One region of the Bradyrhizobium manausense genome, then DNA from elsewhere that is predicted to be linked to it. Evidence: riboswitches for the same ligand, from Rfam matches in the RefSeq annotation. Region 1 holds a riboswitch; the other holds the start of a gene.
What was found. A riboswitch is a leader RNA that binds a small molecule or an ion and turns the genes downstream of it on or off. The one in region 1 is predicted to bind cobalamin.

Region 1 (15,443 bases):
CCAACGGCACGCATGCGCTCGCGGACGAACTGCATCTGGTGTTCTTCTGCGGCGTCCAGATCTGGAACTATCTCACGACACCGTTCCTCCTGGCCCGCCCAGACGTCGTGGTCGAGGAGCTGCCGCCGTGGCAGGAGAACAACGAGACCTGGCGGCGCCTTCGCACACAGTTCCCGCCGAACCTGATCAACCTTGCGTCGGAGCAAGTGTTCTACTTCGACGGCAATGCCTTGCAGCGGCGGACCGATCACGATCTCCTGGGCGCAAATGTCGCGCACTATTCGTGGGCCCACGACAGCTTTGGCGGCATCGTGGTTCCAACCCTCCGGCGCACGTTGACGCGACAGCCCGATGGCACCGCGATTGCCAAGCCGGTGCTGATCGACGTCGAGATCTTCGACGCCGTCTTCGAGTAACGGCAAGCCCCTGAATTATCGGCCCAAGTACAGGCTCCCGCGACCAGCCGCCGCAGCCGGCCGGCTCCCACATAATCTAACAGTTCCTCATCACCCCTAACGGGCTTCCAGACCTGCTCACGCCTATCCTGTCAGCATACCGAGGGTGCGAGCCCACCGGTCGCAGTGAACGACGGTGAAGCGCGGAAGGAATAGACGATGCTGATCGAATTGCAGAGGACCCACGCCCGGATCGATCTTCCGACTGACCCGAGGGATCACGAAACTCCCTACACCGCCCAGGCCATCGCCCGGGAAAGCCAGTGGCGTCAGACGGCTTGCAGCTCGCAGGCCGCACTGGATGACATCGCGATCTCCCGATGGGAGGATTCGCGGGAGGTCTCGCGGCACACAGCGACGACACCGCCCGATCGATATTTCGTCGGCATCGCGTTGAAGACCACGCGCGCGATCCTGACCAGAGACCGCCAGGTCATTTTCGACGGCATCATGCCGTCAGGCACGCTGTATGTCAGCGGACCATCGCGACAGCTCAACGTGCAATTCCAGGCACCCTGCGCCTTCCTGCACCTCCATATCTCTGCCGATCATTTTTCTACGCATTGGTCGCGAGGCGGCGTCGAAGGACTGGACGATCTCGTCCTGCTGCGCGATCCGCTCGCCGCCGGGCTGACCAAGGCGCTCGCCGAGCAAGGCGACGCCGCAGGCCGCCAGTTTGCCCGTTGCATCGGCGAGATCCTTGCGATGCATCTCACCCGCACCGAATTGCCGCGCGCCAAGGTCAACGCCCTGCCGAAATGGCGCTTGCGCCGCGTCGAACAGCATATCGCCGCGCATTTCGAGCGCAGCATCAGCCTGTCCGAGCTCGCCAATGTCGCGGGGCTGTCGAGAATGCATTTTGCCGCGCAGTTCCGCGCAGCGACCGGATATCGTCCTCGTGAATATCTGCTCAATCATCGGATCGAGCATGCCAAGTCGCTGCTGACGACGACGCAGCGGCCTCTGGCCGAGATCGCACTTGCAGTCGGCTTCAGCACCCAGGCGCATTTCTCGACCGTGTTCAAGCGCATCAGCGGCCAGACACCGGCGCGATGGCGCGCGGCCGCCAGGAACGAACGGCCTGGCCTCGAAACTCCTGCGCGGCGCCGGCTTCCGCCAGATACGGACTGGGCGATCAATATGCGTTACGCTGACGCGCGGTGAGACGCTCAAAAACCGCAGCAATTGTAGATCATGACGTCCATTGCGCGGCGGACACGGGCGGTGGTTTGACGCTCGTGCGCGCTCCCCGGCGACGAGCTCTCTCGTGTCTCCGTCGCCTCGCGCCATTGACCCGACCCTTGCATGTGTTGCCCATCAGGCAACGCAAGGGATTGTGGCTGACATCACAATGATACAATTCGTCAACGCGCGATGCCGGCGGAACTCTGGTCTTCGCTCCTGGTTGGTGATCTAAGCACACGCCTCTCCCGCGATCACGCGCTTGGTTTCCCTCCCGGAGCTTCACTCATGACATCAGCCGACCGGCCGGCGACGCGTCTCGCCACGCGCCTTTCGTTCCTGGTCGCCGGCTTTGGCATCGCGTGCTGGGCACCGTTGGTGCCCTTCGCGAAGCAGCGCCTCGCGGTCGACGACGCGGTGCTTGGCCTGCTGCTGCTTAGCCTGGGCATCGGCTCGGTCCTCGCGATGATCGCCACCGGCATGTTGAGCGCACGCCACGGCACCAAGCCGATCATTATCGCGGGCGGGATCGGTCTCGCATTGATTCTGCCCCTGCTGGTCGTCGCCGGCACGCCCGTAACATTGGCGCTGACGCTGCTCGCATTCGGCGCTGCGCTCGGCTCGATCGACGTCGCCATGAATATCCACGCGGTCGAGGTCGAACGCGCGGCCGGACAGCCGCTGATGTCGGGCTTCCATGCGCTCTTCAGCATCGGCGGGTTCGCCGGATCGGCGGTGATGACGGCGCTATTGTCGTTTCACCTTGGACCGCTCGCATGCGCATTGATCTGCTCCGTGCTGATGCTGATCGCGATGGCGCTCGCCTGGCCGCGCCTGCTGCTGCGCTCGGCGCAGGCGCAGGAGGGACCGCTGTTCGTACTGCCGCATGGCATCGTGCTGCTGCTGGCGCTGCTGGCGGCCATCACCTTCCTGATCGAAGGCGCGATGCTCGACTGGGGCGCGCTGCTCGTCATCGGCAGCGGCCTGGTCAGCGAGGCGCAGGGAGGGATCGGCTATATCGTGTTCTCGATCGCGATGACCGTAGGCCGGCTTGGCGGCGACGCGGTCGTGGCCCGTGTCGGTGATCGCGCCACGCTGGTCGGGGGAAGTCTGCTCGCGGTCGCGGGCCTTGCGGTGCTGCTGCTTGCGCCCAGCGCGACCGTCGCCATTGCTGGCTTCCTGCTCATCGGCCTCGGCGCCTCCAACCTCGTGCCGGTGCTGTTCCGCGGCGCCGCCATGCAGACTGCAATGCCCAGGGGTCTCGCGGTGGCGTCGATCACCACGGCCGGCTATGCCGGCGTTCTCGTCGGTCCCGCCGGCATCGGTTTTGTCGCCCACGCCGTCGGCCTGCCGACGGCGTTCTGGATGCTCGCCGCGCTGATGTGCGTCGTCACGTTATCTGCGCGCGCCGTGACCAGAAAATAGAAAGGCGCGCCACGGTGTGCCGTGACGCGCCTTGCGATGGATGTCGCCCGTGCCTTACGCGCTCGCCTGGGTCACGAACTTGGTGTTGAGGTAGCCCTCGATCGCCTCGAGGCCGCCTTCGGAACCATAGCCGGAATCCTTGATGCCGCCGAACGGCACTTCGGGCAGCGCCAGGCCGTGATGGTTGATCGAGACCATGCCGCTCTCGATGTCGGATCCGATCGCCTGCATCGTCTTGGTCGAGGTCGTGTAGGCATACGCAGCAAGTCCGTAAGGCAGACGGTTCGCCTCGGCCACGACTTCATCATAGCTGCGGAACGACGTGATCGGCGCCAGCGGTCCGAACGGCTCCTCGTTCATGATGCGGGCATCGCGCGGCACGTCGGTGATGACGGTCGGCTCGAAGAAGAAGCCCTCGTTGCCGATGCGCTTGCCGCCGGCCTGGATCTTGGCACCGCGTTGAACGGCGTCGGAGACCAGACCTTCCATGGCGTCGACACGGCGCGGGTTCGCCAGCGGACCCATGCGGGTGTCCTTGTCGAGGCCGTTGCCAACCTTGAGGCCCTTGGCGGCCGCGACGAACTTGTCGACGAAGGGCTGATAGACGCTCTCATGCACCATGAAGCGCGTCGGCGAGACGCAGACCTGGCCGGCATTGCGGAACTTGTTGGCCGAGAGGATCTTCGCGGCGTTGTCGAGGTCGGCATCAGCGAACACGATCGCAGGTGCGTGACCGCCGAGCTCCATGGTGACGCGCTTCATGTGCAGGCCGGCGAGCGCAGCCAGATGCTTGCCGACCGCGGTCGAGCCGGTGAAGCTGATCTTGCGGATGATCGGATGCGGAATCAGATATTCCGACACTTCCGACGGCACACCGAACACCAGCTGGACGACGCCGGCAGGAATGCCCGCGTCGGCATAGGCGCGCACCAATTCCATGCAGCTTGCCGGGGTTTCTTCCGGCCCCTTGACGATGATCGAGCAGCCGGCCGCGAGCGCGGCCGAGATCTTGCGCACCGCCTGGTTGATCGGGAAATTCCAGGGCGTGAACGCCGCGACCGGGCCGACCGGCTCCTTGGTCACGAGTTGGGAGACGTTACCCATCCGCGGCGGCACGATGCGGCCATAGGCGCGGCGGGCTTCCTCCGAAAACCAGTCGATGAGGTCGCCGGCCAGCATGGTCTCGCCCTGCGCTTCCACGACCGGCTTGCCCTGCTCCATGGTCATGATGGGGGCGATCTCGGCGGCGCGCGAGCGGATGATGTCGGCGGCCTTGCGCATCAGCTTGTAGCGGTCGAACGGCGAGGTCTTGCGCCAGACCTCGAAGCCGGCCTTCGAAGCTTCCAGTGCGCGGTCGAGGTCCGCCCTCGAGGCATGCGGCGTCTTGCCGATCGCCTGGCCGGTGGCGGGATTGAGGATGTCCTCGGACTTGCCGGAGGTGCCGTCGGTCCACTCGCCGGCAATGAACATCTGAACTTTCGGGTACATCCTTGGCTCTCCTGCATGATTTCGGCGGCCCGATCGACGGCCGCCGCTTAGGTGGGCGCAGAGCTACACCGAAAGGCGGCCGGCGGAAAGGGATCAAAGATGCCGCAGCCACGCGCGGAAGGTATGCGCAAGGGGCGACACCGCCTCGCCGCGGCGCATCAAGGCCTGTCACACCAGGCTGGACTTGCCGCGGCCCAGCAGTTCGCCTGCGCCCTTGTCGCCGACGATCTTGCCATGCTCGTACACGACCTGCCCCCGCGCGATCGTCGTGACCGGCCAGCCGGTGACGTCAAAGCCCTCCCATGGCGTGTAGTCGGATCCGTGGTGCAGATCGGACTGCCGAATGGCCTTCTTCAGCTTCGGGTCCCACAGCGCGATATCGGCATCGAAGCCGACACCGATCGAGCCCTTGCGGGGATAGAGGCCGTAGATGCGCGCGTGGTTGGTCGCGGTCAGTTCGACGAACTTCTGGCGCGTGATGCGGCCCTTCGAGACGCCCTCGGAGAAAAGGATCGGCAGCCGGGTCTCGATGCCGGGGATGCCGTTCGGCACCCAGCGGAACGACGTGCGGGCATTCGGCGTCAGCTTGCCCCTGGGGTCGTCATAGCGGAACGGACAATGGTCGGAGGAGAAGGTCTGGAACACGCCTGACGTGAGGCCTTCCCAGATCGCCTGCTGGCTCTCGACATCGCGCGGCGGCGGCGAGCAGACATATTTCGCGCCCGTGATGTCCATGTTGAGGCCCTTCATGTCGTCGGCCGTCAGCGTGATGTATTGCGGGCAGGTCTCGGCGTGAACAGGCAGGCCGCGCTGCTGGGCCCAACGGACCTGCTCCATCGCCTCGCGCCCCGAGACATGGACGATCATGATGGGAACGCCGATCACCTCGGCATGGCTGATGGCGCGATGCGTCGCCTCGCGCTCGACGGCCTGGGGCCGCGAGGCGCCATGATAGTAGGGCGCGATGTGGCCTTCGCGCTCCAGCTTGCTGGTGAGGAAGCGAATGGCGTCGTAGCCCTCGCAATGAACCATGACGAGCGCCTCCTCCCGGCGCGCCACCTCGAACACCTCCAGCAGCTGGTTGTCGCTGAGCACGAGGTCGTCATAGGTCATGAACACCTTGAACGAGGTGTAGCCGTCCTTCACCAGCGCCGGCAGCTCCTGTCCAAGCACCACCGCCGTGGGATCGGAGATGATGAGGTGGAACGCCACGTCAATGTAGCACTCACCTTCGGCGAGCTTGCGGTAGTTCTCGACGCAGGTGCGCAGCGACGTCCCCTTCTCCTGAAGCGCAAAGGGCAGCACCATGGTGTTGCCGCCGGCAGCCGCCGCGCGCGTCGCCGAGGCGAAATCATCGGCCATGACGACATCGGGGCCGGAGGCTTGCGAGATGTGGACGTGGCTGTCGATGCCGCCGGGCAGCGCCAGCAGCCCCGTCGCGTCGACCTCGCGCGCAGCACCTTCGATGCTATCCGCAATGCTGACGATGCGACCGTCGCGTATGCCGATGTCGGCGCGAAACTCGTCGCTGGCGGTCACGATGGTGCCGCCGCGGATGGCGAGATCGAGCTGCGTCACTGCTGTCTCCGTCATTTCACTGAAGCCTTGAATATTCGTCCCCACGATGCCAGCGCCGCGATGTCGCCGCCGGCGAGACCGAGGGTTCGCCACAGCGTGACCGCGACGGAGTCGAGCACCGCGATATCGAGCTCTCGTTCGAGCGACGCGGCAAGCGCGGCGCCGTCGAGATTCGTGCAAAGGATGACGACGGCGTCGGCCCCCTGCGCCGCCACCGCGCGGATCATGTCCGCGATATCAGCGGGTGCGACCTCGCCGAAGGAGAAATTGTCGCGCAAGCCGAGATGGCGCTCCGCATACGGTACGATGCCCTCCCCGGCCCAGACATGGTCGATCCGCCGCTGCACGTCCTCAGTATAGGGCGAGACGAGCGCGACGCGTCGGGCCCCAAGCGCGCGGGCGGCATCCATGCAGGCGAGCGTCGAGGTCGTTGCCGGTACGCCGGTGCGCGCCGTGATCGCCTCGCAAAGGCTCCTGTCCCTGTCAATGCCGAGCCAGCTTGCGGAGGTACCGTTCCAGGCGATGGCATCGACCTTGGCATCGGCCAGGAGGTCCGACGCCGGCAACATCACCGAGGCGTCGAACTGGCCGAGCGCCGCGGCATCAAGCGCGATCTCGGTGACGCGAAAGCGCGAGAAGTGCGCGGTGACGTCGGCCACGCCGTGCAGCATCGCGCTGGTGACCGGCTCGAGCACCGAGTTGGAGGACGGCGTGATCATGCCGAGGCGCTTGCGCTGGATTGACATCGATCACGCTCCGTTGCGGAGGCCTGCGACGCCCCTCCGAAGGGATCATCCTCGCCCGTTGGCATCTGCGCAACCGGCAATTTTGCAGGCTGCTTCTCATCTGCCGCCGGGAATTTCAGCCAGCGAAGGTCGCCCGTAAACGCCGCCAGCCGATCACGATCCCGGTGACGGAAAACACCAGGCCAAGGGCGCAAAGCCCGACAATCAGCACGTCGCGCAGGCGCGGATGCGCGATCAGGACCGGGAAGTCGAGCGTGTGCAGTGCGCTGTAGAACCAGCGATAGGCCCTGCGCGAGGCATCAAGCCGTTGCAGGATGCTGCCGTCGGCCCCGTCGATGTCGAACCACAGGTCGCCGCAACGGGAGCGATAGACCGGCGCGCCGGGAACGATGGATTGGGCGGGATAGGAGTCGTTGCCGGCGAGAACAGATGCTGGACCGCAATTGGCCGAAAGACGCGTCGTCAAGCTCAGGACGTCGGGCTCATCCAGGAACATCCGCGGGGGATTGAGGGCTGGCTCGTCTGCCTCGATCAAGGTCTGACTGCCAAGACCGGTCCGGTCACGTCGATAGACACTTCCATTGAAAGCGAACCATTCGACCTCATAGACTGAAGACGAAACGGGCCGCTGACCGAGAGATGGATCCGCCCTCCAATCGGGCACTACGTTCGTTGCGCTAGTCTCCGCCGGGGTCAATTGCCCGCGCGAGAACAGCCGGCCGTGATCCATCGAGAGCCAGCCGCTGAATATCCAGGTCAGCACAAAAGCGGTCGCGACGAGACCGATGACGTGATGCAGGGCGTGCCAGCCGCGATAGGGCGAGCCGAGCAGCCCTCCCCGCGGCCTGATCCTGATGATCCCGAGCACTGCGCCGAACACCGCTCCGATAAAGGCCACCAGCGATGCAGTCCAGACCACCCGGTCCCACAGCGCCCAGTTGCTTCTCAGGGCCGTCGGATAGATCCAGTGCAGCACGCTGCCGACAAGGTTCCAGCCTCGCTCTGACCGCGTCGTATCCAGAACGACCTCGCCGGTGCGCGACGAAACGTAGATCTCGGTCCCGGCCGCATCGTCAAGCGCAACACGAAACAGAGGCCGGTGGCGATCGAAGCCGTTCGGCACGCTCCATTGATCGTAATCCTCGCGCGCGACGATCTCTGCACGCGCGGCATCGAGCCCGCGGTTGCGGGCGTGATCCCGGGCAATGGCGAGCGCGACGTCCGGCGACGTGACCGATGCATCGGCTCCGTCGGATGCGCGGACCGCGCGCAGACGCGACGGTCCCGACACGACATAGACCGGCCCGTCGCTGCGCTGGATAAGCCGAACGCGCGTGGCGTCGGTGATCCCGCTGGCGGATACCGCGTCGGCCACTGCCATGATCGATCCTTGGCGCTCCACCGCCGCGAGCCCCGCAAAGCGTTCCGCTTCCGTCAGCGACGGGAACGGAACGAAGTGCATCACGATCCCGCTCGCGAACCACATCGCGAACAGGAGGCAGAACGCGATTCCGAGCCAGCGGTGCAACAGGACGATCGCGCCCATCATGCGGTCAATGCCTTACCATTTGAACGCAGCCGAGATCTCATAGGTCCGCGGTGCACCCAGGAGGATCTGGTCGGGATAGAATGGGTCGCCCCAGATCGCGTAGCGCTTGTCTGTAAAGTTGCGCACCCGAAAGGTCAGGCGGGCCTGGTCGACCGCATTGAAGACCGTCCTGGGAATGTCGACGAAAGCGTAGATATCGCCAACCGTGTAGGCGTTCATGGTCACCGTGTTGGCGTCGCTGTTGTAGCGGTCGCCGACATGGCGGCCGGTGATGCCGATCTCCACCGGCCAGGGCGTGAAGAAGCGCCAGGACGCGCCCGCATTCGCAACGATGCGCGGCACGTTCGGCGGCGTGTTGCCCGAGAACGAGCCGCCGGCAAAGTCGTAGTCGGCATAGCGCGCGTCGACATAGGCAATGTTGCCCCAGAGACGCAGAGGCTCGATCGGGCGGATTGCCCCGGCGAGCTCGACACCTTTCGATTCCTGCCGTCCGGCAATGTTGAGCGTCTGACCACCAGCCGCCGCATAGACATTCTTGCGCACGATATCGTAGGCCGAGAACGACCACTCGGCCCTGTTGTCCCACAACACGTGCTTGACGCCGGTCTCGTAGGTGCGCGCAGTCGTCAGATCCAGGTTCTGGGTCGGCGCGAGCAGAAAGATGTTGTTGGCCGAGATGTCGGCGCCGGTGGCGTACTGACTGAAGAAGGTCAGACCCGGAACAGCTTCCCAGGTGTAACCGATGCGGCCGGTGACGGGCGCCCAGGATTTCGAGAACGGGAAATTCGCATTCTCCAGACCGTTAACGTCGGTCGAGTTGCGATCGAGCCCGATATGCTCGACACGGAGGCCGCCGATCAGCGAGAACGTGCGCGTGAGCTTCAGCCGATCCTCGAATGACAGCGCCTCGTTGTCGATGCGTGCGGTCTGCTGCTTGGTCGTGAGCAGGCCGTAGAATCCCCTGACGGGATCGACGAGATCAACGGAATCGCCCGGAAAATTCGCAGCACCCGGGCGCACGAAATCGAGGTAGCTCGACGACAGCGTCGTGACGAGGCGATTATCGAAGCCTGCAATGTTCGCATCCCAGGTCAGGTCGGTGATGTTGCCGACCAGGCGCTGGCTGTGCGCCACGTAGAAGCGGCTGCGGTCAACCGTGTTCGTCGCCGTGTTGAACGCCTCCACCTCGTTGTTGAACCACGAACGCTCCGCGCCGTAGGCATAAGCCTGGCTCTTCAGCGTCAGATCGGGGGCAAGCTTCAACTCGAAGCCACCACGCAGCCAGACCTCCTGCGCCACGTTGCGGTTGTCGAGGACGTTGTAGTTGGTGTTGAAGGTGCGGTCGTCGATGGTGATCGGCCCGAGATTCGAGCCATTGGACGCGATATAGGTGCCCGAGACGATGCCTGCCGTGGCGTGCGAGCCGCTGAAAGCGACTGGCACGAGCGGCGCGCCCCAATAGGCCTTGCCGCGATCCTCGCGATATTCGATCGCACCCCAGACCTTGAGGCTGTCGGAGATCCGGTAGTTGAGCTGGCCGGAGACGTCGAGCGTCCTGGTGTTGGTGTCGTCGGCAAAACCGTTGAGCGAGGACCGGCTGACGTCGAAGCGGTAGTCCAGCCCCTGGACGTTGGTGCTGCCGCCCGAGCCGTAATAGGCGCGGAAGGAATTCAGTGAGTCATAGGAGAAGTCAGCCTCGTTCCGGATCGGCCCGGTGTGCGGCTGCTTGGTGACGAAATTGATCGCACCACCGGCGGCGCCCTCGCCTGAGATCAGCGAGGCCGGACCTTTCAGGATTTCCACGGCTTCGAGATTGGCGGTGTCCACGATCCGCGAGGTCATGTTCTGCGGACCGATCTTGATGCCGTTGTAGAGCGTGTTGATCTGGCTGTTGGTGAAGCCGCGCATCGAGAAGGCCGAGGGCTCGGCCGGATTGTCGCCGGCGGTGACGCCGACTGCCCCTTGCGCGACGTCGGAGACGGTGCGGTAGCCCTGTTCGCGCATGGTCTCGGCGGAGATCACCTCGACGGTCGCGGGCGTCTCGCGCACGGTCAGGCCAAGGCGCGAGGCGCTCTCGGCGATTGCGTTGCTGTTGAGCGGCGTCGGCGCCGCAGCGTTCGGCACCACCGGCCTGGACGCCGGCGCTGCGGTCGCGCGTCGCCGCGCAGCCGTACGGCCTGCGCTTGCAGCGTCCCGGCCGGCCGGCCTTGCCTGTTTGCGGGATTGCGGCGGCGACACTTCCACGGCCGGCAGGGGCTCGCGGGCCTGCTGCGCCAGGGCAGCCGGCATGTCGATAGCGGCAAGAGATGTGAGAGCGGCGGACGCCAGCAGAAAGTGGCGTGGTCGTACGATACGGATGGAAGACACGGTCCTGGACCTCGGTGTGACGTCAGTGGCACGTCACCGCGAACCAAGGTCCCATCATCAGGCTTTCAGCCTTCCGATAGAGCCGAATGTCTGTACTCCCCGACCGACATCTTCGCGTGTGACCACGGCTGACGGCAGGTCTCCTGGCTCGCGGGTCGTGACCGCTTCGTCGCCTTCCCGGGACCGAGGACCCAGTGGCTTCTGACGAAGGATTCACCGCTTACAGTTGCGGGGGCAGCTACGGCATTGGGGACAACGTCCCCGCACCGCATTCCCTTTTCATCCCCTCTCGGGGAAACCGTCATCGCCATCTAGGATTACGGCGGAGACAGAGTCAATGTGCTAGATGCGGCGATATTGCTACAGCGCCCAACTTCCCGGGAGATCTGTATGGAAGGCGAGACCTTCCTCTGGCTGATACGGCATGCCCCCGTCGACGGCGTCGCGGGAACCATCCATGCGAACGATGCGCCGGCCGACCTGCGCGATCGCTCGCAGCTCGAGGCGCTGCGCCGGTGCCTGCCTCGGGATGCGGCGAGTCATGCCAGCCCGGCGCGACGCACGGTCGAGACGGCTCGGGCGTTGGGGCTTGAGCCCAAATTGGTGACCGAATTCAGTGAACAGGATTTTGGCGCGTGGACCGGCCGGCAGCATCACGAGCTGGCGACGAGTGGTGGCGAGGCCTATGCGCAGTTCTGGAACGATCCGGCGCGCGGACGACCGCCTGGCGGCGAGAGCTTTGAAGATCAGGTCGCGCGCGTTCGGCTGGGCCTCGCACGGATAAGCGCCGGGCCGGCGACGCTCGTCGTGCATTCAGGCACGATCCGCGCCGCGCTCTGCGTCGCGCTCGACATGACGCCACAAGCGGCGTTGCGCTTCGTGATCGATCCGCTGTCGCTGACCCGGATCGATCGGCTCGCGACCGGCTGGCGCGTCGTCGCGGTCAATCAGCGAATGGCCTGATCAGGCCGGCCGATCCGGCACATTGGCCTGCGCGAACGTCGCCATGTCGTTGTGGAGCGCGCAGGCCGATCGCACCAGAGGCAGCGCGATCGCCGCGCCCGATCCCTCGCCGAGCCTGAGATCGAGGCTTATCAGCGGCTGCACGTTGAGCGCGCGCAGCACCAACCGATGCCCCTGCTCGGCCGATTGGTGCGACGGAAGCAGGAATGGCTGGCACGACGGGTTCAGCCGCGCCGCCGCGAGTGCCGCAACCGATACGATAAAGCCGTCGATCAACACGGGAATGCGCGCCTGCGCGGCCGCAATGATGGCGCCGGAGATCGCCGCGATCTCGAGGCCGCCGACGGCGCACAGGACTTCTTCAGGCGTTCCGCCCACAACACGATGGCGTGCGATCGCCGCATCGATCACGCGCGCCTTGTGCGCGCGGCCTGCAGCATCGACTCCGGTGCCGGTGCCCGCGATCTCCTCGGCACTGATGTCGAGCAGGCTCGCAGCGAGCGCCGCAGACGTCGTGGTGTTGCCGATGCCCATCTCGCCGAAGATCAGGAGATCGGGCTGACCGATTTTTGCGCGCGCCACCGCGCGCTGACCGGCCTCGAAGGCGAACGCCAACTCCGCCGGCGTGAGCGCAGGCTCAATGCTGAAATCGCGCGTGCCGTGGCGCGGCTTGTCCGTGACGATACCTGGCATCGCCACCTCGGCTAGCGTGCCCGCGTCGACCACCTCCAGGGAGGAACCCAGCTCGCGCGCCAGCACCGAGATCGCAGCGCCGCCTGAGGCAAAATTCGCCATCATCGCGATGGTGACCGCTTGCGGATAGGCCGACACGCCCTGCGCAACGATACCGTGGTCGCCGGCGAAAATGATGATCGGAACGCGTGCCGCGCGAGGGCGTTCGGTCGCCTGCAGGCCCGCCAGCTCGATCGCGAGCTGCTCGAGCCGGCCGAGCGCGCCGGTCGGCTTTGTCAGTTGCGCCTGCCGCGCGACCGCCGCCTCACGATGGGTGGCGGAAATGTCGGGGCACTTTTGAGTGATCCAATCAGGGAGCATGCTGCCTCGCTTACGGCCTGCGCTTCAAAATATAACTGTCCATGATCCAGCCGTGACGCTCGCGCGCCTCTCGCCGCGCGGTGACGATGCGTGGACCGACCTCAGCCAGCGCGCCGGATAGGATGATCTGATCAGCCATGCCGAGATAGGCGCCCCACCAGATATGCAGGCCCTTCGGATCGAGCGACTGGAACGCCGTGCCGCCGTCGAGCATCACCACAACGGTGTCGACGCCTTGCGGCCAGCCACCTTCGCGCAGGCGGCGCCCGGTCGTCACCAGGAAGGGCTCGCCGATATCGTTGAGGGGCAGCGCATGCGCCGCGCACAGCGCCTGAATCGAGGTGATGCCCGGCACGACCTCGATCTTGGGCAACGGAACGAGCCGGCGCGCGATGCGCAGCGAGGAATCATAGAGCGAGGGATCGCCCCAGATCAGCAAAGCGGCCTTGCCGTCGCTTCCGAGATGATTTTCGATCGTCTGCGACCAGGTTGCGGCAACCGCATCGTGCCAATCATCGACGCCTTTCCGATACTCGGTTTCACCGGCGTCGCGCACGGGAAGATCAAATTCGGCTATACGTGTGGCGTCGTTGGTGAGCACGTCGGCGCAGATCGTTCGCCTGAGATCAGCAAGATCAGACTTTGCGGAGCCTTTGCGCGGAATCAGGACGAGATCGGCGGCATTGATCGCCTCGATCGCGGCGCGTGTGAGCTGCCCGGGGTCGCCGCAGCCGATGCCGATCAGGGTCAGCGTCATCATGATGACCCGCCCTCCGCCAGCGCGCCGAACATGATCACGGCCGCGGTGGACGCCGCGCCCCCGCGTGCGAGTTGATCGGCGAGTTCGGCGATCGTGGTCCGCACCAGCCGCTCGTCGGCGCGGCCGAGGGACTCGGCGAACAATGCCGGCGTCGTGGGTGCAAGGCCGTGCTCGATCAATTTCGCGACCAGCGCCGGAAAAGTGCGCCGGCCCATATAGACCACCGTCGTCGCGTCAGGATCGGCCAGCGCCGCCCAGTTCAGATTTGGCGGCAGTTCGCCGGTGACATCGGCGCCGGTGACGAACTGTACCCGGCGCGCGGTGTGGCGGCGGGTCAGGGGAATGCCGGCTTGTGCGGCCGCGACGCAGGCCGAGGTGACGCCGGGAATGATCTCGTAGCCGATACCGGCTTCGCGGAGCGTCTCCAGCTCCTCCTCGAGCCGGCCAAAGATGCCGGCGTCGCCCGACTTCAGCCGCACGACGCGTACGCCCGTGGCGGCATAGTCGACCAGCAGGCGGTTGACATGATGCTGCTTTGTCGAGGGCCGGCCTGCCCGTTTCCCGACCGCGACGAGATTGGCGCCGGAGCGTGCGAGATCGAGGATCGCGCCAGAGGCAAGATCGTCGTAGAGCACCACGTCGGCCTCGCGCAGCCGCGCGGCGCCCTTGAGCGTGAGCAATTCAGGATCGCCGGGACCGGCGGAAATGAAGGAAACAAAACCGCTCACCGATCCTCCGCGATCAGGTGGAAGAACGTGCCGGTGGCGTGTCCGCGCCGCGAGCCGGTCTCAGCGATGACCGCGCCGGTGGCGTCGTGAACGACCGCCAGTGGCGTGTCGGGCTGCGCGAGAATCGTCGAGTAATGGAATTCGTGGCCACGCAGGCGTGCGCCGGCCTGATGTCCAGGCATGGGTGCAGCGAGCGCGGCAAGGCGATAGCCCAGATGCATGCGGCGCTTGGCAAAGCTCGTCTCCAGACCGAGCAGGCCCATCATCTCGTGGCTGATACCGTCGGCGTCGGTCAAGGCATTGCCTAGCACCATATACCCCCCGCATTCGCCATGCACCGGCCGCGTTTCAGCAAAGGCGCGCAGGCCGCTGCGGAAGCGCGCATTGGCGGCGATTGTGCCGGCATGAAGCTCGGGATAGCCGCCGGGCAGCCAGCACACATCGGCGTTGGCATCAGGCGCTTCGTCGGCCAGCGGCGAGAATGTCGCGATCTCCGCGCCCGCCGCGTGCCAGGCTTCCAGCATATGCGGATAGACGAAGGAGAACGCGGCGTCGCGGGCCAGCGCGATGCGCTGGCCCGGCGGCGTGACGCTCACGCCATTCGATGCGGCTTGCGGCGACCAGGCAGGCGCCGATCGCATCACCGCATCGAGATCGACGTGCTCGGAGACAAAGCGCGCCGCTTCATCGATCAGCTTGCCGATCTCGGCCTGCTCCTCGGCCTGCACCAGACCGAGATGCCGCTTCGGCAGGCTGATCTCAGCATGACGCGGCAGCGCGCCGAACACAGTGATGCCGACATCTTTGAGGGCACGACGCACCAGGTCTTCATGGCGAGGACTCGCGACACGATTGAGCACGACGCCCGCAAGACGCACGCCGGCGCGGTAATCGCGAAGGCCCGCAGCGATCGCCGCGGCCGTCTGCGCCTGCCCGGACGGGTCGATCACGAGGACGACCGGCCAGCCAAGCATCTCCGCGATGTCGGCGGTGGCACCGGTGCCGGACACGCCGCGCGCGGCAACGCCGTCGAACAGGCCCATCGAGCCCTCGGCGAGAACGATATCGGCATCAAGGCCCCGGCTGACGAGATGCGCGATCGTGGCGCGATCCATCGCCCAGCTATCGACGTTGACGGAGGCACGTCCC
Region 2 (15,443 bases), on a different contig from region 1:
AGAAACTGGGCTTCGGCCTCGTCGGCATGCGCGAGCGCATTCTGGCGCTCGGCGGTACGCTCAACGTGGCTTCGGGCGAGGGCGGAGGCGTCACCGTGGAGGCGTTGGTTCCGACCGCCGCGGCCTGATCCTGCTCGGGAAAATTCCCGATCGGGAATAATTCCCGATTTGGTCGGGAAAACGGGTGCGGACAATGCCCGACCTTTTGTAGCTAGTGCTCGAGCCACTGCCGAATACACTCGTCTCAACCAAGCGGCGAAATCGAAAACAGCCGAAGGTGACGGGTGGAGCGTTGGGGATGGGCAAGCTGGGACACGCGCGACGTCTGCTGATGGCCTCGGTCTCGACCGGGCTGCTGTCCGGACTCGCTTTCGTGACCGCGGCAGGCGCTGCGCAGGACGAGGAAACCAACGTCCAGAACCTGCCCGCTGTCGAGGTGGTGGCGCCGCAGCCGACCCCACGGCGCGCGGCCCGGCGGCCGGTCGCACGGGCTGTAGCGAACTCCGGCAAGCCCAGCGGTCGCAGCAGGATCTACGTCTATCCAACCGCGCCCGGCACCGGCCGAGGTCTCGAGGTCGACAAGGTTCCGTCGGCGATCAACGCCGTCGATGCCAACCAGATCAAGCGCACCGGCTCGCTCAACGTCACGGATGCGTTGCGCGACAACATCGCCGGCGTCAGCATCAGCGAGGTCACCGGCAACCCGTTCCAGCCCAATGTCGAGTTTCGCGGCTTTGTCGCCTCGCCCATAACAGGCACGCCGCAAGGACTCGCGGTGTACCAGAACGGCGTGCGCATCAACGAGGCCTTCTCGGACGCCGTCAACTGGGACCTGATCCCGACCGCCGCGATTCGGTCGGTGACACTGGTGACCAACAACCCTGTCTTCGGCCTCAACGCGCTCGGCGGCGCGATCAATCTGCAGATGAAGGACGGCTTCACCTATCAGGGCGCAGAGGTCGATCTCATGGGCGGCTCGTTCGGCCGCATCCAGGGTTCGGCGCAATGGGGCAAGCAGGTCGACCAGAACTACGGCGTCTACGCTGCGCTCGAAGGCCTGCACGACAATGGTTTCCGCAACTTCTCCCAATCGGACGTGCGGCGCTTCTACAGCGACGTCGGCTACAAGGCCGGCGACAGCGAATTCCACGTCAACATGGGAGTCGCCAAGAACGATTTCGGCGCCAGCGCCACCGTTCCGGCCGAGCTCCTGAACAATTACTGGGGCGCGACCTACACCACACCTCAGACCAGCTCCAACCGCGTCGGCTACCTCAACCTGACCGCCAAGGCCGACGCGACGCCGACCTGGACGCTCGAAGGCACCGCGCATCTGCGCAGGTACGAGCAGAAGATCGTCGACGGCAATCCGACCGACGCGCAAGAGTGCACCGATCCGGGACTTGCTGGTCTTCTCTGCTTTGGCGACGGCGCCACGGCCGCAAACGGCGTCAACGGCCTGCCGATTGCCAATCCTTTTCCGACGGGCACGATTCTCGGCGAGATCGATCGCAGCTCCATACGTTCGACCACCTTCGGTGTATCGGGGCAGGCGACCAATACCGACCAGCTGTTCGGGCACGACAACCGCTTCGTGATGGGCACGAGCTATGATGCGAGCGTCACGCGCTACAACGCCACCGCGGAAATCGGCACGATAGGGGAAAATTACGTCGTCAGCGGCAGCGGCATCTTCCTGGGCCCGACGCCCACGACGGACCCCGTTGCCGGCCCCGTCTCGCTGCGGACCGTCAATCAGTATAACGGCTTCTATGCGACGGATACGTTCAACGTCACGGACGCCTTCGCGATCTCGGGCGGAGGCCGCTTCAACGTGGCGCGCATCTCGCTGGAGGACCAGCTCGGCACCGCGCTGAACGGCGATTACACCTACACAAGGTTCAATCCTGTCATCGGCGGCACCTACAAGATCACGCCGGAGCTGACCGCCTATGCCGGCTATTCCGAGGCCAACCGCGTGCCGACGCCGCTCGAGCTCGGCTGCGCCGATCCGAACAACCCCTGTCTGATCGCGGCGTTTCTGGTCTCCGATCCGCCGTTGAAGCAGGTCGTGTCCAAGACCGTGGAAGCGGGCCTGCGCGGCACCAGGGAGCTGAACATCGGCACGCTCGGCTGGAAGATCGGCGGCTTCCGCGCCACCAACTATGACGACATCCTGGCCGTCCCCGTTCCCGGCCGGACCGGTTTTGGCTATTTCACCAACGTGGGCAGGACGAGGCGGCAGGGGCTCGAGGCCGAGGTCAACATCAAATCACCGACGCTTCAGTTCCAGGCGAGCTACACCTTCGTCGATGCCCGCTTCCTCGACGCCGTGACGCTCGGCTCGGACAGCCCGTTCGCGGATGCCGACGGCAACATCCAGGTGCTGCCCGGCAACCAGATCCCCGCTGTCCCGCGCCACCGCGTCAAGCTCGGTGTCGACTACGCCATCACCGATGAGTGGAAAGTCGGCGGCAACGCGCTGTTCGTCTCCAGCCAGTACCTGGTCGGCGATGAATCCAACCAATATTCGAAGCTGCCATCCTACACGGTGTTCAACCTGCACACGTCCTATCAGGTCACCAAGAACGTCCAGCTCTACGGCAAGGTCGACAACATCTTCGACAACAGGTACGCGACCTACGGACAGTTCTTCGACACCACGGCTGTGCCGAACTTCACCAACGGCGGAAACCCCTTCACCGATCCGCGCTCACTGAGCCCGGCAAGGCCGCGCGCGTTTTACGCGGGGATGCGGGTGACGTTCTAGGTCGCAGACCATTGCGAATTGATGCGTACGCTGACGGCGAATGGTTGATTCATTCTCAGGTCCGAGCTTGGGCCCCGGTTTAGCGGCTCGCAACTGAGGCGGTCCGCTTCGCGGGCATCGGAAGATCGTTGCCAAAGTGACACGGTACGGCGCCGTCGTGCCTCATTGCGACATTGTGGCCCACCCGCGGTGTTGACCAGCTTGGCGTCGGATGTCAGTTTTTCGGTCGGTAGTGTCCGCAAGGACTATTCAAGGGAATGCGGTGCGTCCACATCAGTGGACAATTCCGCGGCTGCCCCCGCAACTGTAGGCGGATAGCCGACGACCAACAAAGCCACTGGAGCGCGTTCTGGTCTCTGGGAAGGTGGTCGAAGGCGATAACCCGCGAGCCAGGAAACCTGCTGCCAGCCATGAGTCACGCGCGAACGCATTGGGCGGGGTGCCCTGATGTCTGACAAGTAGCCGGAGTATCTGCCGCCTGGGGCGAAGGTAGATAACGAAGGCAACCGCGGTGGCAGTTTGTTTGCGTCGCCGCAGAGCGTTGTCGTGCAATATCTTCATTTTCATGCTGGCGTTACGCCAGGGTTTTCGCGTGTGTTCTTGATCTCTCTGCTCTCTTCAGCGTCGCTGTCATCGGCGGCGCTCGCGCAGAATGCGGCCCAGAACAAGCCACCGGTCGAAATCGGCCCCGTGACCGTCACCCCATCCACCCCCAAGCCGGCCCTCGCGGTCAGCCCGGGCAATCAGAAGCCTCGCACTGCGCGCCGGGCCACGACGCGGAGACCGACGGCACTGATCGCTGCAAAGCCCATCAACCAGCCCACGAGCGACACGACACCGCTGAACACCGCCCCGGTCACCGGGGTCTCCTCTCGCCTTGGCATTTCGGCACGGGAAACACCCGCGACCGTCGAGGTGATCAGCCAGCAGACCATGCAGGACCGGGGCATCCGGACTACCACTGACGTCGCGAAGGCGGCGGTCGGTGTCACCGGCGGCGATGCGCCAGGCGCGCCCGCGATCTTCTCGATGCGCGGCTTCAGCGGCGATCAGCTCACGACGCTCTATAACGGCATCCCGATCGGGCCGTCGACCATGACCGGCCGCCCTATGGACGTTGCGGGCCTCCAGCAGGTCGAGATTATCAAGGGGCCGGATTCGCTCGTGGCCGGCCTCGGCGCGACCGGCGGCGCAGTCAACTACGTAACCAAGGCGCCGCATACGGGTCCGATCGTGAATGAGGCCTTCACCTCTTACGATTCCTTCAACGGCTATCGCGCCGGCTACGGATCGGGCGGCTCTACGCTGATCAACGGTCTCGACTACCGCTTCGACATCAGTCATTTCAACGACAAGAGCTTTATCGATGACTCCTATTCGAAGCTCAGCAACGTCTCCGGTCAGTTGAATTATCGCGTCAACGACAGCCTGAAGGTTTGGGGGGCGGCGGAGTACAAGCAGGACAAGGACCGCTTCTACTGGGGAACACCGATCGTGCCGGCGAACGGGGCAGGTATCGTGCCGACGAATGGCATCGTCTCCGGGACTTGGAGCAACTATTATCTCGGCGGCGGCACGTCGGTTCCGGCGACCATCGACGCGCGCACGTTGACGACGAATTACAACGTCCTCGACAATCACAGCGGCGCCAACGAACTCTGGCTGCGCAGCGGCTTTCAATGGGACATCACCAACGACATCTCGCTGAAGAGCCAGGTCTACGGCTATGACGCCCACCGGCACTGGTTCAACAACGAGATATCCTCGTTCGACCAGACCGTTGGCGGCCTCGCCGGTGCGCAAAGCATCTATCGCGAACGCCTGGCGCTGGATCACGCGCAACGGCTCTACGGCAACATTACGGATCTCACCGTCAATTCCAGTATCGGCGGCATGGATAATCGCTTCGTTGCAACCGTGGCGGCGAGCAACAACCAGTTCAACGTCTCGCAGGATACGCTGTTCGGCAACGATTACGTCGACCTGCTCAATCCGGATCGTGGGCTCTACGGCAACCGGAGCGACGAGAAGATCTACACCCGTGTCAACACCGCATCGCTGTCGTTCGAGGACCGGCTCAAGCTGACCTCGACCTTCGCGTTGATCGGCGGCATCCGCTTCGAGGACATCAAGCTGGACCGCACCCGGTTCGACCCCAGTGGTGTGCTCGAATCCGCAAAGGGCTATCCCTTCTCGACCACCTTCAATCCCATCACCGGCCGCATCGGCTACACCTGGGACATCGCCTCCGGCGTCATGCTGTAAAGCCAGTACGCAACTGCTGCGGACCCGACGGTGGCCAACATCTTCATCCTGGCGCCGTCGGTGCCGCTGCTGCTGACCACGTCGCGGACCTACGAGACCGGCGTGAAGCTGCAATCGGCCGACAAACGCGCCGAGGCCACGTTCTCGGCCTTCGACATCGAGCGCAAGAACGTCTACGTCCCCGAAAGTGGCATCGTCTTCAACGTCGCTGGCAAGATCGAGTCCAAGGGCATCGAGATCGCGGCGGCGATCAACCCGGTCGACGGGCTGAAACTGTGGGGCAATGCCGCCTTCGTACAATCGCACTTCATCGACTTCACCTATGTCGACGGTGGTGGCGTGTTCCAGTCCTATTCGGGCAAGACGCCGCCCAATGTGCCCAACTTCGTCGCGAATGCCGGCGCGTCCTATCGGTTCGACACGACACTTCCGGTCGAGATCGGCGCCTCGATGCGTCACGTCGGCGACCGCTTCAACTTTCAGGACAATATGGTCGTCATGAACGCCTACACGACGTTCGATGCATTCGCGTTCGTCGACATCCCGAAGACCTATTTCAGCGGCGTCGAGAACACGCGGCTCTCGTTCCGCGTGCGCAATCTGACGAACAAGCTCTACGCGGCCTGGGGCGATCCCGGTTATACCGACCAGATCATCCTGGGCGCGCCGCGAAGCTACGAGGTGGCGGCGTCATTCAAATGGTAAGGCCTGCGTGCATGTCGCCTGCTTGGGCTCAACAGCGTAGCCAGGAGGCGGGACGGCCAAAGGTCGCGATGATGCCACTATGCGCCTGTTTTGCCCGACGGGTCAAGCGATATGCTGTTTTTCAGAAATCATGCGCCTCAACAGCAGGCTCATGCGCGATGACGATTTACCCCGATCTCATCACGTCTTAAGCTTTTGATTTCGCTGTCCTCGCCTACTGTGCATGGGGTTGTTTTCGGGCTTCCTCACTCCGCCTTCACCTGCTCGAGCGGGGCGGCCGCGAGGCTCGGCTGCCCTCGGCCCTTGGCCGCACCCACGCGCTGCCGGCGCTGGACGAGATACTGGTCGGCGAGCACGCCGATCAGGATCACCGCGCCCATCACCGCGAAGTTCAGCGAACTCGGGATGCCCAGCAGATTGACGAGGTTCTGCAGCACCTGGAGCAGCACGGTGCCGAGCACGACGCCGATGATCGAGCCTTCGCCGCCGCGCAGCGAGCAGCCGCCGAGCACGGCCGCTGCAATGGCATAGAGCTCATAGAACGAGCCGTGCACGGCCGGCGAGATCGAGCGGGTGTACATCGCGAACAGGATCGCGGCGAACGCGGTCAGCCCGCCGCAGATGACGTAGGCGGAGATCATCACGCGCTCGGAGCGGATGCCGGAATAGCGCGCGGCCTCCTCGTTCTTGCCGACGGCGTAGAGGTAGCGGCCGAATACCGAGCGGTGCAGCAGCACCCACGCAACGGCGGCGACCACGATCAGCGCCACCACGCTGTGCGGCAGCGGAAAGCCCAGGACGTTGGTGCGGCCGGCCATCAGCCATTCCAGCGTCGGGAAGCTCGCGCCGTAGCCGAAGCCGGCGGTCGCGTCCTCGGTGTAATAGCGCGCCGCGCCGCGATAGATCAAAAGTCCGCACAGCGTCACCACGAACGGCTGGATATGCATCCGCGTCACCAGCGCGCCGTGCACGACGCCGATCACGAGGCCGCTCGCGATGATCGCGGCAAAGGCGAGCATCCAGTTGACGTCGTGATTGACGATGAGGTCGATGAAGAGAACGCCGAGCAGCGCGATCACCGATCCGACCGAGAGCTCGATCCCGCCGATGATGATGACGAAGGCTTCCGCGATCGAGAAGATGCCGAACATCCCGACCTGGTTCAGCGTGTTGGAGAGATTGCCGACGTAGAGGAAACGCGGATTGATGAAGGCCACGACCGCGCCGACGACGAGGATCAGGACCAGCAGGCTCAGATCTTTCTTGTTCAAGGCACCCTCATCTCAACCGCGTGGCCGACGGCCAACTGGAGCACGTTGTGCTCGCTGAACTGGCTGCGATCGAGGAAACCCGAGATCGCACCCTCGTGCATGACGGCGATCCGGTCGCTGACCCCGATCACCTCCTCCATGTCGCTCGAAATCATCAGGATCGCGACGCCCGCGTCCGTCAGCCGGCGCAGCATCTCGTAGATCTCCTGCTTGGCGCCGACGTCGACGCCGCGCGTCGGCTCGTCGAAGATCAGCACCTTGGGCCGCATCGACAGCCATTTGGCCAGCACGACCTTCTGCTGATTGCCGCCGGACAACGAGCCGACCGTGGTCTTGACGTCGGGCGCGCGGATCTTGAGCCGCTCGCGCTGGCTGCGGGCATTCTCGGTCTCCTGCGCCGTGTTCACCAGGAAGAAGCGCAGATAGGACGACAGGTCCGGCAGCGAAATGTTCTCCGCGATCGACACGTCGAGCAGGAGCCCGCAGGCCTTGCGGTCCTCCGGGATCAGGTAGATGCCATGGTCGATCGCCGCGCGCGGGTTCGCGACCCGGATCGGATCGCCCTCGAGCCTGATCACGCCGTCGCGGAGCGGGTCGACACCAAAGATCGCGCGCGCCAGCTCGGTGCGTCCGGAACCGACGAGGCCTGCGAGCCCCAGGATCTCGCCGCGTCGAACCGACAAGCTCACCGCGCGCTCCGGATAGGTTTCGGTCACGGCCTCGACGATGTCGAGCACGGCCTCGCCGGGCGGAGCGGCCGGCGGCACGTAGAGCGATTTGAGGTCACGCCCGATCATCAGGCGGATCATGGCCGCAGGAGACAGCTCGGCGCGGGTCAGCGCGCCGACCATGCGCCCGTCGCGCAACACCACGGCGCGGTCGGCACATTGCATCACCTCGTTGAGGCGATGCGTGATGAAGATGATGCTGACGCCGTCTTCCTTGAGGCCGGCGATGACCCGCATCAGCCGGTCGGTCTCGGCCAGCGTCAGGCTGGAGGTCGGTTCGTCCATGATGACGAGCCGCGCATCGAGCGACAGCGCCTTCATGATCTCGACGAGCTGACGCTGCGCCAGCGACAGCTCGGCGAGCGGCGCGTCCGGCGCGAAATCGGCCCCCAGGCGGTCCAGCAGCGGCTGTGTCCTGGCGTAGAGCGCCTTGCGGTCGATCAGCCGCAGCGGCCCGCCATGCACGGGCTCGCGGCCGATGAATACGTTGCCGGCGACGTCGAGATTGTCGAAGAGATTGAGTTCCTGATGCACGAAGGCGATGCCGGCGGCGATCGCCTCGGCCACGGTGAACGCGCTCCGCTCGGCGCCGTCGACGCGGATGCTGCCGCCGCTCGGCTCGACCACGCCGCCGAGCACCCGCATCAGCGTCGACTTGCCGGCGCCGTTCTCGCCGATCAGGGCGATCACCTCGCCCGGCGACACGGCAAGGCCGACGTGGTCGAGTGCGACCACGCCGGGATAGCTCTTGCTGATGTCGATCAGTTCGAGAAAAGGCTCAGGCATTGACGGTTGCGGGCAACGCCCGCAGGTCTCCTACTTCTTGAGCATCGACTTCATCGAGGCCATGAAGTCGTCGACATTGGCTTTGTCGATGACCTTGCCGGGCACGATGATGATGCCGTTGGCGGGCACGCCGGACTTGTCGCCCTCGATGTACTTCGCCATCAGCTTCATGCCCTGATAGCCCCACTCGAAGGGCTGCTGCACGACAGTGCCGGCAATCGCGCCTTCCTTGACGCCGCCCAGCGTGATCGGATCCTCGTCGAAACCGATGATCTGGATCTTGCCGAGCTTGCCGGCCTCCTTCAGCACTTCATAGATGCGCGGCGTGTTGTAGGAGTAGAAGCCGACCAGGCAGCTCACGTCAGGCATGGCGGCGAGGATGTCCTCGACGTTGCGCTTGGCGCGGGTCTGATCGATCTCGTCGCCGCGAACGTCGACCAGCTCGACTTTCGAGCCCTTGATGGTCTCCTTGACGCCCTCGATGCGCTCGCGCGCGTTGTCGGCGCCGGGCAGACCGACGAAGCCGACGCACTTGCCGCCGTTCGGCAGCGCCTTGAGCATCAGCTTGCCGGCGTCCTTGCCGAGATCGACGTTGGACGAGCCGATATAGGCGATGCGCTTCGAGTTCGGCGCATCGCTGTCGGTGGTGAACAGCAGCGTCTGCGAGGCGATCTTGTTGAGATGCTCGACCTGGTTCTTCGGATCGACCGCGCTCACCATAATGCCGGCGGCACCGGCAGCGACGAGGTCGTCCATCATGCGCTGCTGAACGGCAGCGGCGGCCTGTTCCGGATATTTGAGCTGAAGATTGTAATTGGGCAGCTCGCCCTGGGCCTTCTTGACGCCGGCTTCCGCGATCTTCCAGAAGTCGGACGCGCCGTTGACGACGAAGGCCAGAACCTTCTTGTCGGCCGCGTTCGCCGAACCGAGGCCCAGAGCAATTGTGAATGCGACAGATACACCTGCGATCAAGAGACGCTGCATGTTCATCCTCCCCTTGTGCGGTCAGCCCTTCATGAAGGCCAACTCTGCTTGAGCCCGAATTGGGCGCATGTCTCAATCTCGCGGGCCGCGCAGGTCGGCCGCCGACCGCATCCTTGCGGCAGGCGCGGTCACCCGCCGGCCCGTGAGGTGAAATGAGGCACGTACCTCAGCGTAGCAAAGGCACGCCGAGCGTGCAACAGGGGCTGACGTTCGCGCGAAATCGCCCCGGCGCTCGCCTGGCGGGCGTTCATCATCCTGAACTTGATCAAGGAACTTGAAGTCTCCGAGGCGGCCTACCGGGTTGGTACGGGCCGCGTCGTTAACCGGGCTTTAGCGCTGATCGTGCGGATGATTGGCGTGGCGAGACCAGGGGGAGACTGCTCCCATGCTGAAGGATGGTACCTACGCGGCGTGGTACAACACGCCGCTCGATCAGGGCACCGGCATTGTCCATGTCGCAGACGGCCAGATTTGGGGCCGCGACAGCCTGATGACGTATCACGGCTCGTGCAGGGTTGATGGCGATCGCTTCACCGCGACCGTTTTGACCAAGCGCCATACCGAGGGACGCGTCACGGTCTTCGGCGTCTATGATGAACTCACGCTGGACATCGAAGGGACGTGCCCCGGCAAGATTGCGACCTACACGGCGACAGCAGGGCAGGCGCGGGGAGTCGTCCTGCAGGGAACGCTCATTCTGACGGAACCGCCGGCGGCATCGCCCGAACCAGCCGGGCAGGTCCCAGCGTTCAATCCCGGCAAGCTTCCAAGGTTGCCGAAACGCTCGCGCTGAGCACAGAAGCCATCGCGGCTCGCCGCATTGCCTGCCCCGACATGGTGCGCCCGCGCGGCGCAATTCTGCATCCTGAAATCTCGGTGCGGGCGCTTCTCAAAACGCTTCCGCCCCGCCATGGTGCCGCCGCAGCAATCAGCCGGAGGCAGCATCAATGTCGGACAAGGTCTCGCGTCGCCAGTTCGCGAAAATCGCGGGTCTGTCCGCCGCTGGAATCACGGCTCCTCTTGAGGTCGCGGAGGCCAAGCCGGCAACGGCGCCACGCAGCGCCGGCGGCTTCCCGGCAGGCTTCGTCTGGGGCACCGCGACCTCGTCCTATCAGGTCGAGGGTGCGGTCGAAGAGGACGGGCGAGGAGCCTCGATCTGGGACAAGTTCGTGCGTATCCCCGGCAAGATCGAGGACGGTACCACCGGCGACCGCGCCGTTGAGCACTACCATCGCTACAAGGAAGACATCGCGCTCATCAGGGAACTCGGCTGCAAGGCCTATCGCTTCTCCGTGGCCTGGCCGCGGGTATTTCCTGACGGCGACGGCAAGCCGAACCCGAAAGGACTCGACTTCTATAATCGCCTGGTCGACGAGCTCCTCAAGAACGGCATCGAGCCGTGGCTGACGCTTTATCACTGGGATCTGCCGCAATCGCTGCAGGATCGCTTCGGCGGCTGGCGCTCGACCGAGACCTGCAAGATATTCGGCGACTACGCAGCCTATGTCGCCGAGCACCTGACCGATCGCGTCAAGAACGTGTTCACGCTGAACGAGAGCGGCCGCTTCGTCTATTTCGGTTATGGCATCGGAATCGATGCGCCGGGCCTGACCTTGCCGCAAGCCGAAGTGAACCAGATCAGGCACAACAGCGCGCTTGCGCACGGGCTCGCGGTGCAGGCGGTACGCGCCCATGGCCGCCGCGGCACGCGGGTCGGGCCGGCCGAAAATATTGATGCCTGTATTCCCGCGATCGATACGCCCGAGAACGTCCGCGCCGCCGAGATCGCGCTGCGGGAGATGAACGGCGGCTATCTCAACGTCATCATGACCGGTCGCTACACCGATGCGTTTCTGAAATATGCCGGCGCCGACGCGCCGAAATACACTGATGCGGAGTTGAAGATCATCTCCTCGCCGGTCGATTTCCTCGGCCTCAACATCTACGCGCCGCAACACTACATCGTCGCGTCCGATCAGGGGGCGGGCTTCATGCCGCTGCCGATCCCGAAGGCCTTTCCGCACATGAATTCGGACTGGCTCCGCGTCGGCCCGGAGACGATCTACTGGGTGCCGAGGCTCGCCGCCAAGATCTGGAAGACGAACGCGATCTACATCAGCGAGAACGGCACTTCCGGCGACGACCAGGTGACGCAAGACGGCAAGATCTACGACACCGACCGCATCATGTACCTTCGCAACTATCTCGCCCAGCTCCAGCGCGCTACCGCCGAGGGCGTGCCGGTGCGCGGTTACTTCCTCTGGAGCCTGATGGACAATTTCGAATGGGTATACGGGCTCAACAAGCGGTTTGGGCTGTACCACGTCAATTTCGACACCCAGATGCGAACGCCCAAACTCAGCGCGAGCTTCTACCGCAACGTGATCGCGAAGAACGCCGCGGGGGCGTGAGGCAGGATTTTACGCGCAGCGGAAAATCCGGGAGAGAGGGGCATGTTCGCCGCTCATTGACTCCACTCTCCCCCTGATTCAAAACCGTCCTCAACGCTCACAACAAGAGGACAACGCCCATGACCGACGCGCTGATCATCGACGCCTGCCGTACCCCGCGCGGCGTCGGCAAGGCCGGCAAGGGAGCATTGTCGGGCATTCATCCGCAGCAGCTCGGCGCGACCGTGCTGCGTGCGCTGGCGGACCGCACCGGCATCGACACGGCCGATGTCGACGACATCGTCTGGGGCTGTAGCGCACAGGTCGCAACGCAAGGCGGCGACCTCGGCCGCATGTCGGCGCTCGATGCCGGCTACGACGTGCGCGCCAGCGCCGTGACGCTGGACCGCTTCTGTGGCTCCGGCATCACCAGCGTCAACATGGCGGCATCCTCGATCATGGCGGGCGCGGAAGACCTCGTCATCGCAGGCGGCTGCGAGATGATGTCGATGGAGGGACGTCGTGGCGGCGGTCCGATGATGATGGACTCCGGCAATCTGCGCCTGCGCGCGCGGCATCCGCAGTCTCATCAGGGCGTCTGCGCCGACGCGATCGCGACGCTGGAAGGTATCACGCGGCAGGACGTCGACGCGCTCGGGCTGGAAAGCCAGAAGCGCGCTGCGCAGGCGATTGCCGGCGGTCACTTCAAGAAGAGCCTCGTGCCCGTCCATCGCGAGGACGGCAGCCTCGCGCTCGACCATGAAGAGTACCCGCGGCCGCAGACCACGATGGAGGGGCTTGCTGCGCTGAAGCCGGCATTCCCTGCGGTCGCCGACTATGCGCTGGACGACAAGGGCACGACCTATCGCGGCCTGATCCTGCAGAAATATCCTGACCTCAACATCGACTTCATGCACCACGCCGGCAACTCGTCCGGCGTCGTCGACGGCGCCGCCGCAATCCTGCTGGCCTCGCCGTCCTACGCCAAGGCGCACGGCCTGAAGCCGCGCGCTCGCGTGGTCGCGATGGCCAACATGGGGGACTCGCCGACCCTGATGTTGAATGCACCGGTGCCGGCGACGCGGAAGGTGCTGGCGAAGGCCGGGCTCACCGTCGACGACATTGATCTCTTCGAGATCAATGAGGCCTTTGCGGTCGTTGCGGAAAAATACATCCGCGATCTCAAGCTCGATCGCGCCAAGGTCAACGTCAACGGCGGCTCGATCGCGCTCGGTCATCCCATCGGCGCGACCGGCTCGATCCTGATCGGCACCGTGCTCGACGAGCTCGAACGGCGCGATCTCAAGCGCGGCCTCGTGACCATGTGCGCCGCCGGAGGCATGGCTCCGGCGGTCATCATCGAGCGCATCTAGCTCCCCGCGCCCCGTAAAAGGCAGGGGGAAACGCCTCAGAGCGACGATCCAGCCTTATTTTTCAGGGTGAATCGCGCTCCTCCTCTCACAAAGAGGCCGGTCGTCGCTTGTCGAAAGCATCGAATCAGCTTTAGCAAGGCTGCTTGCGGGCCTTTGAAACAAGGCAAAAACCGCTGCCCAAGGCACCTTCCGCTCTGGAAGCCGCTAAAATGCAGGGGTTTTTGTCGCAGGGGGCCAAAAAAGCCCGTAAAACCGCGACAAAACTGTGCAGAAGGCTATAGGCCTTCGCCGGTTGGTCTAATATGCAACCGGCAACGAATCAGAGGAGACACGATGCCAACCCAAATGTCGAAATCGCAGCTGATCGAAAAGATCGCGACCGCCACCGAGCTCTCCAAGCGCGACGTCAAGAACGTCATGGAGACGCTGACCGACGTCGGCCACAAGGAGCTCAAGAAGAGCGGCCTGTTCCTGGTGCCGGGCTTCGCCAAGTTCGTGGTCATCAAGAAGCCCGCGACCAAGGCGCGCAAGGGCACCAACCCGTTCACGGGTGAAGAGATGATGTTCAAGGCCAAGCCGGCCCGGAAGATCGTCCGCGCCCGCCCGGTCAAGGCCGCCAAGGACGCCGTGGCCTGATAACGCAAAGGCCCCCTCGATGAGAGGGGGCCTTTTGGTTTGAGTGACGCAGGGGCCGATACGGAGGGGATCAGCCCTTGCGGCGCTTCACCCGGACCGGGATCGGCTGAAGCCGCGGCTCCGGTCCTGCAAGTGCATCGCGCACCCGGTCGATGGCACGACCGAGCAGCTGGCGCAGCCGCTGTGCCTTCCGCGAGCGCTTCGCTCCTTCCAGCAATTTCTTCATCGCATCACTCCGCCGCTTCGATCTTGACGTCAGGCTTGGTTTCCGCCGGCTCGAGCGCGGCAGCGATGGCTTCGTCGACGCGCTCCAGCCAGATGAATTCCAAATTGTCCCGCGCGCTCTTCGGGATGTCGTCGTAGTCCCGCTTGTTGCGCGCCGGCAGCATCACCCGCTTCAAGCCGGCAGCGGCCGCAGCCACCACCTTCTCCTTGATACCGCCAACCGGCAGCACCAGACCACGCAGCGAGATCTCGCCGGTCATCGCCGTGTCACTGCGCACCGTGCGATTGGTGAGCAGTGACGTCAGCGCCGTGAACATCGCCACGCCCGCGCTCGGCCCGTCCTTCGGGGTTGCACCCGCCGGGACGTGAACGTGGATGTCGCTCTTCTCGAACACCTGCGGCTCGATGCCGAGCTGGGAGGCTTTGCTTTTCACCAGCGTCATCGCCGCCTGCACGCTCTCGCGCATGACGTCGCCGAGCTGGCCGGTCAGGATCATGCTGCCCCGGCCGGGCACGCGTGAGGCCTCGATGAACAGGATGTCGCCGCCGACCGGCGTCCAGGCGAGGCCTGTGGCCACGCCCGGAATGCTGGTGCGCTGCGCGATCTCGCCTTCGAAGCGCGGCTGTCCCAGCACGTCGCCGATGTCCTTCGCCGTGATCACGACCTTCGTGGCCGTTCCTTCAGCGACTTGCACCGCGGCATGGCGGAACAGCTTGCCGATCTCGCGCTCGAGGTTACGCACACCGGCTTCGCGGGTGTAACCCTTGACCACCAGCCTCAGCGCCTCCGGCTCGATCTCGGCCTGCTCGGCCGTCAAGCCGTTGGCCTCGATCTGCCGCCGCACCAGATAGCGCTTCGCGATCTCCAGCTTCTCCTCTTCGGTGTAGCCAGCGAGGCTGATCAACTCCATGCGGTCCAGCAGCGGACCAGGAATCTGATCCAGCATGTTGGCCGTTGCGATGAAGACCACGCGCGACAGGTCGAAGGGCACGGCCAGGTAATTGTCCCGGAACGTCCCGTTCTGTTCGGGGTCGAGCACCTCCAGCATGGCGGCAGAGGGATCGCCCTGCACGCCACGGCCCATCTTGTCGATCTCGTCCAGCATCATGACGCAGTTGCGGCTGCCCGCCTTCTTGATGCCCTGGATGATGTTGCCGGGCAGCGCGCCGATATAAGTGCGCCGGTGACCGCGGATCTCAGCCTCGTCATGCACACCGCCGAGGCTGACGCGCACGAAGGGGCGATCCATCGCGCGTGCGATGGACTGGCCCAGCGAGGTCTTGCCGACGCCGGGCGGGCCGACGAAGCA

Region 2: linked by a shared signal. The riboswitch ahead of JQ631_RS21235 (TonB-dependent receptor) and the one ahead of JQ631_RS04775 (TonB-dependent receptor) in region 1 are both predicted to bind cobalamin.

Annotation. Positions count from the first base shown of each region.
Region 1 covers NZ_JAFCJI010000001.1:1,052,430-1,067,872, reverse strand. Annotated here, with positions in the region: gene JQ631_RS04810 (hypothetical protein) at 1-416, shown strand, start outside; gene JQ631_RS04805 (helix-turn-helix domain-containing protein) at 615-1,619, shown strand; gene JQ631_RS04800 (MFS transporter) at 1,926-3,062, shown strand; gene JQ631_RS04795 (NAD-dependent succinate-semialdehyde dehydrogenase) at 3,117-4,550, opposite strand; gene hydA (dihydropyrimidinase) at 4,719-6,143, opposite strand; gene JQ631_RS04785 (maleate cis-trans isomerase family protein) at 6,140-6,874, opposite strand; gene JQ631_RS04780 (PepSY domain-containing protein) at 6,990-8,423, opposite strand; gene JQ631_RS04775 (TonB-dependent receptor) at 8,436-10,790, opposite strand; cobalamin riboswitch at 10,907-11,108, opposite strand; gene JQ631_RS04770 (histidine phosphatase family protein) at 11,181-11,753, shown strand; gene cobT (nicotinate-nucleotide--dimethylbenzimidazole phosphoribosyltransferase) at 11,754-12,806, opposite strand; gene cobF (precorrin-6A synthase (deacetylating)) at 12,817-13,566, opposite strand; gene cobA (uroporphyrinogen-III C-methyltransferase) at 13,563-14,294, opposite strand; gene JQ631_RS04750 (cobyrinic acid a,c-diamide synthase CobB) at 14,291-15,443, opposite strand, start outside.
Region 2 covers NZ_JAFCJI010000002.1:189,596-205,038, reverse strand. Annotated here, with positions in the region: gene JQ631_RS21245 (histidine kinase) at 1-128, shown strand, start outside; gene JQ631_RS21240 (TonB-dependent receptor) at 299-2,770, shown strand; cobalamin riboswitch at 2,984-3,190, shown strand; gene JQ631_RS21235 (TonB-dependent receptor) at 3,365-5,035, shown strand; gene JQ631_RS32350 (TonB-dependent receptor domain-containing protein) at 5,066-5,740, shown strand; gene JQ631_RS21230 (ABC transporter permease) at 5,986-7,011, opposite strand; gene JQ631_RS21225 (sugar ABC transporter ATP-binding protein) at 7,008-8,525, opposite strand; gene JQ631_RS21220 (sugar-binding protein) at 8,556-9,509, opposite strand; gene JQ631_RS21215 (hypothetical protein) at 9,895-10,302, shown strand; gene JQ631_RS21210 (GH1 family beta-glucosidase) at 10,457-11,920, shown strand; gene JQ631_RS21205 (acetyl-CoA C-acetyltransferase) at 12,040-13,272, shown strand; gene JQ631_RS21200 (HU family DNA-binding protein) at 13,606-13,908, shown strand; gene JQ631_RS21195 (hypothetical protein) at 13,979-14,134, opposite strand; gene lon (endopeptidase La) at 14,139-15,443, opposite strand, start outside.